2 regions of the Streptomyces sp. NPDC051173 genome follow, and region 2 is predicted to be linked to the other one. Evidence: riboswitches for the same ligand, from Rfam matches in the RefSeq annotation. Region 2 holds a riboswitch; the other holds the start of a gene.
The links. Region 2 has a riboswitch for cyclic di-AMP ahead of AB0435_RS25745 (transglycosylase family protein). Riboswitches for the same ligand answer to the same signal wherever they lie in the genome.

Region 1 (4,636 bases), on a different contig from region 2:
GCGCGGGTCGCGCGGGACTGGCCCATGGACTCCCGGATGACCTTGCCGCCGCCGAAGACCGCTTCGTCCCCGGCGTGTCCGGGGCCGCCGCTGCGGTCCTCCTCGATCTCGACGAGGAGGTCGGTGTCGGCGAGGCGGATACGGTCCCCCGCCGTGGGGCCGAACAGATCGGCGTACGCGGCCCGGCTGAGCTCAGTCATCGAGCGGTCCCCCGCACTCGCCGCGCAGCCCCTCGACGACGCGCTTGCCGGCGATCGGCACCAGGCCGACCTCGACGGGGATGCCGGGCTCGAAGCGCACGGCGGTGCCGGCGGCGATGTCGAGCCGCTTGCCGCGGGCGGCGGCGCGGTCGAAGTCGAGGCCGGGGTTGGCCTCGGCGAAGTGGTAGTGCGAGCCGACCTGCACGGGCCGGTCGGCGGCGTTGAGCACGGTGAGGCGGGTGCGGTGGAGCCCCTGGTTGAGGGGGACGGGGGCGTCGGCGAGCAGGAACTCTCCGGGAATCATGGCGGTCTTCCCTTCAGCCGATGGGCTCGTGCACGGTGACGAGCTTGGTGCCGTCCGGGAAGGTGGCCTCCACCTGGACCTCGTGGATCATCTCGGGTATGCCGCTCATCACTTCGGCGCGGCCGAGCACCTTGCGCCCGGAGGACATCAGCTCGGCGACGGTCCGGCCGTCGCGGGCGCCTTCGAGGACGTGCACGGTGATCAGGGCCACCGCCTCGGGGTGGTTGAGCAGCACCCCACGGGCCCGGCGCTTCTCGGCTACGTCGGCGGCCACATGGAGAAGCAGGCGTTCCTGCTCATGCGGGGAGAGTTGCATGCGTCCACCTCACTGACGAACCAGTCCCCCTAGCGGAACCCAACGGGGGCACACAAGAGTTCTACAACCTTTGACCTGGGGTTCTTCATCGGACAGCCAGGGATTGCAGATTAGAGCGGAAGGTTTTCCAACGCGTTAACTGACTCTTTGCGCATCCATGGCCAGAGGGGTCGCACGGGACCGGAGAGGCCGGAGGGACGGATCCGGCGATCCGGGCCGGGACCGCGTGCCGCTGCCGTCTGCATCTACTGGATCTTCTGGGCCGGATCACTCCGCCGCACCCTCATGACACGTACGACGGGCTACGGGCGCCGCAGACCGCGCGCGTCGCCCGCGCGGGACCGCGCGAAGCCCTCGCAGCCGCGTTCGAGGGCGGTGGGCGGGAGTTGCCCGGGAGCAGCCTGGCGCGCCCGGTGCCGGTCCGGGCCGGGGCGCGACGGGCGCGTCGGGGCGCGGTCCCGCTCGCACTCCCGCCCGCGCCCATGGATCACGGGTCGGCGGGCGAATAAACACCGCTCCCCCAGACGCCGGACGGTGTCGTAGACGACGCGCGGTGATCGATTTCAACCGGGCGAGCACGCCGCGCCGGAGCGGTGCCGCGGGCCCCCAGGCCAGGGGCTCAACAGGGGTTCGCCGAAACGGACAATCCCCGTCGTGTCCAGCGGAATTGCCCGGGAGTGAGCAGCCTCACATACCTCTGGTTCCGCTCGGAATCCGTACCTGGGCTGCGCCAAGATCCGGTCGACGACAAGACCCCGCCATCCCGGCGGGGCGGTCCAGGCGGACGCCGAACCCCGCCGCTGTCTGGATGCCGGGTCGACCGAACGCACCGGTGGGGATGGAGGACCCGAGCACGGTGGGACGACCAAGAGTAGTGCGGTCGGCCCTTGGGGTGAAGCCGTTGACACGGCCGGGCATCTTCGCCTGCCCGAACCCGACAGGTCATCCTTCACAGGCGGCTGACGAAGGGTTGGCACATGGGCGCGCACAAACGTCCGTCAATGATGTCCAGGGCCGGCGCGGCCTCCGCGCTCACGCTCGCCGCCGTCGGCGCCACGGTGCTGGTGCCGGGCGGCGCGACGGGAGCCGAGGCATCGACCGTCGCCACCAACGCACTGCACATCGCGGCCTCGAAACAGGGTTCCCCCTATCAGTGGGGCGCGACCGGCCCTTACCGCTTCGACTGCTCGGGCCTGACCCTCTACTCCTTCAAGCGGGCCGGGAAGAGCCTGCCCCGCACCGCCGCCGAGCAGTACAACCGGACCACCCACATCCCCCGCGCCGCCCGCGAAGCCGGCGACCTGGTGTTCTTCGTCTCCGGCCAGGGCATCTACCACGTCGGGATATACGCGGGCGACGGCAGGATCTGGCACGCGCCCAAGACGGGTGCGGTGGTCCGCCTGGAGCGGATCTGGACGAACAACGTCCGCTACGGCCGGGTGGACTGACCCGCCGGCACACACAGCGAAAGGCGGCCGCGACGCCGCACCGGGGCCCCGCACGCCGTGCGGGGCCCCGGCCCCGCCCTCACCGTTCGGCGCTGAGGGCGGGCACGGTCCAGGGCATCGAGATCCACACGGTCTTGCCGCCGTCCGGGTTCGGGGTGAAGAAGACCCTTCCCCCGCGCTCCGCGGTGAGGCAGCGGATGATGACCAGGCCCCGCCCGTTGTCCTGCTGGACGGCGGCGGGCAGTCTGCGGGGGAAGCGCGGGTGGCTGTCGGTGACCCCGATCCGCAGCTGCCGGTCGAGTTCGAGCCGGACCTCGACGGTGAAGGTGGGCGACTGGCCGCGGGTGTGCTGCACGGCGTTGGTGGCGAGCTCGGAGACGATCAGCCGGATGGTCTCGGCGGCTTCCGTGCCGCCCGGCAGCCCCCAGTCCGCGAGCACGCCGGCCACATAGCGGCGTGCGGTGGAGACCGAGGCGGGGGCGCTCGGCAGGGTGACGGTGGCTTCTTGATGATCTGCCATGGCGCTGTCCCTTTCCCGCCGGGAGCGGACTCCGACGCAATGCGTCGTGAAGTCGAGAGCGCTTCCGGACGGCTCTGTCCGACAGCCTGCCACCGGAAATGGGGGTGATGCGGGCGATCCCCCAGTATCTGCATATATCTGTCGCTCGAAGCGGTGAACTCTACGACGAGCGACCGGATTCCGGCGGCACAGTGGTCTATTGACAAGAAACACCATGTTCATCACAGGCGGAGGCAGGGCTATGCGAAACGGACCCGCGGTGCGCCGCCGCAAACTCGGTGGCGAGCTGCGCCGCCAGCGCGAACTCGCCGGACTGACCAGCCTGGAGGCCGCGCACGCGGTGGGCTGGCACCAGTCGAAGGTCAGCCGCATCGAGACGGGCAGCAGTGGCGTGAAGTCCTCGGACGTCGCGCTGCTGCTGGACGCCTACGGTGTGTCGGACCCCGAACTGCGCGCGCTGCTGGGAGCACTGTGCGGCGCGGGCACCGCCGATGCGGAGGGCGCCCGCCGGGGCTGGTGGTACGCCTACCGCAATCTGCTGCCCCCGGCGTATCTCGACTTCATCAGCCTGGAATCGGAGGCGTCACGGTTACGCACCCTGGAGACGACGGTCGTGCCGGGCCTCCTCCAGACTCCTGCTTATGCCCGTGCGGTGACCCGTGCGGCGCTCAACGACCCGCCGCCGGAACAGGTGGAGAAGCTGGTACGGGTGCGCATGGCACGGCAGTCGGTGCTGGGCGGCGACAGTCCGCTGGAGTTGTGTGCCGTGCTGGACGAGGCTGTGCTCCGCCACCAGGTCGGTGGACGGGAGGTCATGGCCGGGCAGTTGAGGCATCTGGTGGAAACGGGTGCGCAGCGTCATGTGCGGCTGCATGTACTGCCGTTCTCCAGGAGCGGCCATATTGGCATCACCGGGCCTTTTGTTATTTTCTCATTTCCGCGCATTGCTGATCTGGACGTGGTTGTTCTCGACCATTTGACGAGTAGCCTCTACCTCGAGCGGAAAGAAGACCTCCGGGCGTACGCCGAGGCATTCACCACGCTGCGGGCGCACGCCCTCTCGCACGAGAACTCGCTGGATTTCATCGCCGGGATCAACGACGGCGCGTAAGGAGGCACCATGTCCGCAATGCCTCGGTACGTACCTTCCCCTTCGGCCCTGTGCGGCGCAGTGTGGCGACGCAGCAGCTACAGCACCGGAATGAACAACTGCGTGGAGACGGCCGGCCTGGCCCCCGGGCTCCTGGCCGTGCGCGACTCGAAGAACACCGCCCTGTCCGCCTTGTTGCTCTCCTCCGCCGCCTGGTCCTCCTTCGTCGGAGGACTGCGCGACGGCTCCCTCCGTCCCCCCGACCGTACGACGTGAGCCGTCAGGCGGCCGGTGCGGTCCGTACGACCGTGCCGGCCGCCTCCTCGACCTGCCGGTCCGACAGGTCCGCGCGGGCGGTCAGCCTCAGCCGCGAGACGCCGTCGGGCACGGACGGCGGCCGGAAGCAGCCGACCGCGAGCCCGGCCTCCCGGCAGTCGGCCGCCCAGCGCACCGCCGCCTCGGGGGACGGCGCCCGTACGGACACCACCGCCGCGTCGGGCCGTACGGCTTCGAGGCCCGCGGCCGTCACCCCGCGGTGCAGCTCGCGGGCGACGTGCCGGACGCGCGCCGCGCGCTGCGGCTCGCGGCGCAGCACTCCGAGGCTCGCCAGGGCCGCGCCCACGGCCGCCGGGGCGAGGCCGGTGTCGAAGATGAAGGTGCGGGCGTTGCTGACGAGGTGCCTGATCACCCGGGCCGGGCCGAGGACCGCACCGCCCTGGCTGCCCAGCGACTTCGACAGGGTGACGGTGGCGACGACG
Region 2 (4,636 bases):
GATCCGGGCAAGTGACCACGGCGAGCACCTCACCGAGAACGAGGCCGCGGCCATGGCCTTCATCCTGCTCTTTGCGGGTTTCGAAACAACTGTGAACCTGATCGGTAACGGTGTCCACGCCCTCCTGCGCAATCCGGAGCAGCGCGCGCGGCTCCAACTGGCCCTCGCCGAAGGGGACGAGAGCCTGCTCGCCACCGGTGTGGAGGAACTGCTGCGGTACGACGGCCCGGTGGAGCTCGCCACCTGGCGGTTCGCCAAGCAGGAGCTGACGATCGGCGGTCAGCGCATCGCCGAGGGGGACCCCGTGCTCGTGGTCCTCGCGGCCGCCGACCGGGACCCGGAACGGTTCGCCGAGCCCGACACCCTCGACCTCTCCCGGTCCGACAACCAGCACCTCGGATACGGGCACGGAATCCACTACTGCCTGGGCGCCCCGCTGGCCCGGCTGGAGGGCAGGACCGCGCTCGCGACACTGCTGCGGCGCCTCCCTGACCTGCGGCTTTCTGTCGATCCTGAGGAGTTGCGGTGGCGCGGCGGGCTCATCATGCGCGGACTGCGCACGCTGCCGGTCGAGTTCGAGACACGCGCCGGGTGACCCTGCGTCAACTGTCGTGACCACCGCGTGACCTGCGCTACACCGGCTTGTGACTCGTGGGGCCGGTGGCTATGTTCGACCACCATATTCGCCGTCACACGAGAGGCCATCGCATGCGCTCCGGGAACGGTCGACATCGTCGCCCCCGTCAGGTACCCGCCGTCGTGGTCGCAGCGGGGGTGACGGGGTCCGCCCTCGCCATGCCGCTGCTCGCGGCCACCGGCGCCAACGCCGCCGACGCCCCCACGTGGGACCGCGTCGCCCAGTGCGAGAGCGGCGGGACGTGGAGCACCAACTCCGGCAACGGCTCCTACGGCGGTCTGCAGATGACCCAGGAGCTGTGGGAGCAGTACGGGGGCCGCGCGTACGCGCCGCGCCCCGACCTCGCCAGCCGGCAGCAGCAGATCGCCGTCGCCGAGCAGGTCCTGAACGCCGGCGCGAGCCCCTGGCAGGCGTGCGGCTCCGCCGCGGGCCTCGCCAAGGACGGCAAGGCTCCGGAAGTGACCCCCGGCAGCACCAAGGCGCCGACGGACGACGCGCCCGCGCCGCGTGCACCGGAGCGCACTCCCTCCGCACCCGCGACGGGCGGCTCCGCGCCGTCGGACTCCACCGCTTCCCCGGCTGCCCCGGCCTCACCGTCGGCAAACCCGGACGCGAAGCCTTCTCCCGGGACCCCTTCGCCCTCCGCGGGCGACAGGGACGGGAAGCCCGAAGGCGGCAAGCACCGCAAGGACCCGAGCGGCCCCACGAGCGGCCCGGCGAACAGTCCCACGACCGGCCCGACAACCGGACCCACGGGCGACCCCACCGAAATCCCCACGTCGGGCGCGCCGTCCACGCAGAAGCCCGCCGACCCGTCCACCGGCACACCGGCGCCCGCGGACTCCGCGTCCCCGCACGCGCCGTCCACCGACAGCCCGGAGACCGGCTCCGGTCAGGGTTCCGGCCAGGGTTCCGGTTCGGGCTCGGGCAAGCACCGTGCCGAGCCGCCGCGTTCGGGCGACGAGGGCCGTGCCTCGCGCGGCGGTGGCGACGCCCGTACGGACAAGCCCGCCGCCGGGGACTACACGGTGCGGCCCGGTGACAATCTGTCAGTCATCGCGGAGGCTCACTCCGTTAACGGTGGATGGCAATCGCTGTACCAGCGCAACGAGAAAGTTGTCGGTTCCGATCCCGATCTGATCCTTCCTGGTCAGCGGCTTGAGGTCGGCAAATAGCCCGACAGTTCGGGGGGAATGTCCGTTCCAGTCGAAAGTGAGACATGGGTCTCGTTGAAGTTCCGCGGAACGGTCCCCTCCAAAACTTGGCACACCCGCTCCCACCTGCGGAAATGTCAGGTTTCTATGGGTAACAAGAGGCAACTGTGGCTGGAAAGAGGGGTTTGAACCCGTCGGCCCGGAGTGCTTACCGTCATGACCGCTCGCCACCGCGAGCACCACGGTCGCCACGCCGAATCCTGCCGGCGACCGGCGGAGTCGTCGCGCAAGCGCCGTAGGCAGGAGCGGGGGAACCAAGGTAGGCGCCGGAACGGTCCGCTGGGACCGGGACGGCTTGGGGTGAAGCCGAGTGTGCTCGCACACGAGGCCGGGCGAACTCACAGCCCGAACCCGACAGCTCACCTCGTAGGCGTCGGTGAGGAAACGACTCATGTCCAAGGGCAAGCACCGTCGTCCGTCCAAGGCCGTCCGCATCGTCACGCTCGCCGGTGTCACCGGCGCCGCGGTCGCGGCCCCGCTGATGATCGCGACCTCCGCGAACGCCGCCTCCGTCTCCACCTGGGACAAGGTCGCCCAGTGCGAGTCCGGCGGTAACTGGTCCATCAACACCGGCAACGGCTACTACGGCGGCCTGCAGTTCTCGCAGTCCTCCTGGAACGCCGCCGGCGGTCAGAGCTACGCCGACCGAGCCGACCACGCCAGCAAGTCCCAGCAGATCGCCGTCGCCGAGAAGCTCCTCGCCATGCAGGGCCCCGGTGCCTGGGGCTGTGCCGGCGCGGGCAACCTGAGCTCCGGTGGCGCGAAGGCCGACGTCGACACCTCCGACGACTCGTCCTCCGCCTCGCACGGCACCTCCACCAAGTCGCACGCCGACCGCAGCGAGCGCCAGGCCGCGCCGAAGAAGACCGCCCCGAAGCACGCCGCTCCGCAGGCGCAGAGCTCCGACGAGGACGAGTCCGAGGCCGCCCCGGCCCCGAAGCAGACCGCGCCGAAGCACGCCGCCCCGAAGCCCGTGCAGAAGGGCGACGGCGAGTACGAGGTCAAGGAAGGCGACACCCTCGGCAAGATCGCCGACGCCAACAAGGTCAAGGGTGGCTGGGAGAAGCTCTACGACCTCAACAAGGACGTCGTCGACAACGCGGACCTGATCTTCCCGGGCCAGCAGCTGCACCTCAGCTGATCCGGTGGGTGCGGTGGCTCACGCCGCACCCGTACCGCGCACGGCGACACCGCCCCGCTCCGACGCGAACCCCGAGCCGCGCCGGAGCGGGGCTCTGTCTTTCCGCGGGCTCGGCCCCCGGGCCCCCAGACCCCCGAAGCACGCTTCGCTACGGTCCGCACGATTCAGCCCGTCCGGCGTTTGAGGACGTGGCCGCAGGCCGCTCCCGCCGCAGGCGGCAACAGACCGGTAGCCGGGGGTCTGGGGCACGCGCCCCAGTTCGGGAAGGGGCGGGGTGGGGAACGAGCCCGCCGCAGGCGGAAAAGCAAACCCGCACCCAAGCCCGGCCCACTTCATCGCTCAGCGAACACCATTCGCCCCATTACCTCGCCACTTGCTCCAAATTTCCGGCCGTGGGGCGTCCCGACGGCAGGGTGAGCCCCCGCCGCCCGTTAGGCTCGTGCTCGCAGAACTCCAGACACACACGAAGGAGACCCTCGTGCCGTCCATCGACGTCGTCGTAGCTCGCGAGATCCTCGACTCGCGAGGCAACCCCACGGTCGAGGTCGAGGTCGGCCTCGACGACGGCTCCACGGGCCGTGCCGCCGTGCCGTCCGGTGCCTCGACCGGTGCCTTCGAGGCCATCGAGCTCCGTGACGGTGACAAGAACCGTTACCTCGGCAAGGGCGTCGAGAAGGCCGTGCTGGCCGTCATCGAGCAGATCGGCCCGGAGCTCGTCGGCTACGACGCCACCGAGCAGCGCCTGATCGACCAGGCCATGTTCGACCTGGACGCCACCGAGAACAAGGGCTCGCTCGGCGCCAACGCCATCCTCGGCGTCTCCCTCGCCGTGGCGCACGCCGCGTCCGAGGCCTCCGACCTGCCGCTGTTCCGCTACCTGGGCGGCCCGAACGCGCACCTGCTGCCCGTTCCGATGATGAACATCCTCAACGGTGGGTCGCACGCCGACTCCAACGTGGACATCCAGGAGTTCATGATCGCTCCGATCGGCGCGGAGTCCTTCTCCGAGGCCCTGCGCTGGGGCGCCGAGGTCTACCACACCCTCAAGTCCGTGCTGAAGGCCAAGGGCCTGTCCACCGGCCTCGGCGACGAGGGCGGCTTCGCCCCGAACCTGGGCTCCAACCGCGAGGCCCTCGACCTCATCCTCGAGGCCATCAAGCAGGCCGGTTACACCCCCGGCCAGGACATCGCGCTCGCCCTGGACGTCGCCGCCTCCGAGTTCTACAAGGACGGCTCGTACAACTTCGAGGGCAAGTCCCGCTCGGCCTCCGAGATGACGGACTACTACGCCGAGCTCGTCGCCGCGTACCCGCTGGTCTCCATCGAGGACCCGCTGTTCGAGGACGACTGGGACGGCTGGAAGACCCTCACCGGCCGCCTCGGCGACAAGGTGCAGATCGTCGGCGACGACCTGTTCGTCACCAACCCCGAGCGCCTCGGCCGCGGCATCGAGGAGGGCGCCGCCAACGCCCTGCTGGTCAAGGTCAACCAGATCGGCTCGCTGACCGAGACCCTCGACGCCGTCGAGCTGGCCCAGCGCAACGGCTTCAAGTGCATGATGTCGCACCGCTCCGGCGAGACCGAGGACGTCACCATCGCCGACCTCGCCGTCGCCACCAACTGCGGCCAGATCAAGACCGGTGC

Region 1: it holds a riboswitch for cyclic di-AMP, as region 2 does, so the genes downstream of both, AB0435_RS11535 (C40 family peptidase) here and AB0435_RS25745 (transglycosylase family protein) in region 2, are expected to answer to the same signal.

What each region holds. Positions count from the first base shown of each region.
Region 1 covers NZ_JBFBBD010000015.1:19,348-23,983, forward strand. The annotation lists gene AB0435_RS11520 (urease subunit alpha) at 1-200, opposite strand, end outside; gene AB0435_RS11525 (urease subunit beta) at 193-504, opposite strand; gene AB0435_RS11530 (urease subunit gamma) at 518-820, opposite strand; cyclic di-AMP (ydaO/yuaA leader) riboswitch at 1,596-1,793, shown strand; gene AB0435_RS11535 (C40 family peptidase) at 1,798-2,268, shown strand; gene AB0435_RS11540 (ATP-binding protein) at 2,348-2,788, opposite strand; gene AB0435_RS11545 (helix-turn-helix transcriptional regulator) at 3,030-3,899, shown strand; gene AB0435_RS11550 (DUF397 domain-containing protein) at 3,909-4,154, shown strand; gene AB0435_RS11555 (8-amino-7-oxononanoate synthase) at 4,159-4,636, opposite strand, start outside.
Region 2 covers NZ_JBFBBD010000060.1:2,355-6,990, reverse strand. The annotation lists gene AB0435_RS25755 (cytochrome P450) at 1-595, shown strand, start outside; gene AB0435_RS25750 (transglycosylase family protein) at 760-1,812, shown strand; cyclic di-AMP (ydaO/yuaA leader) riboswitch at 2,073-2,239, shown strand; gene AB0435_RS25745 (transglycosylase family protein) at 2,243-2,992, shown strand; gene eno (phosphopyruvate hydratase) at 3,471-4,636, shown strand, end outside.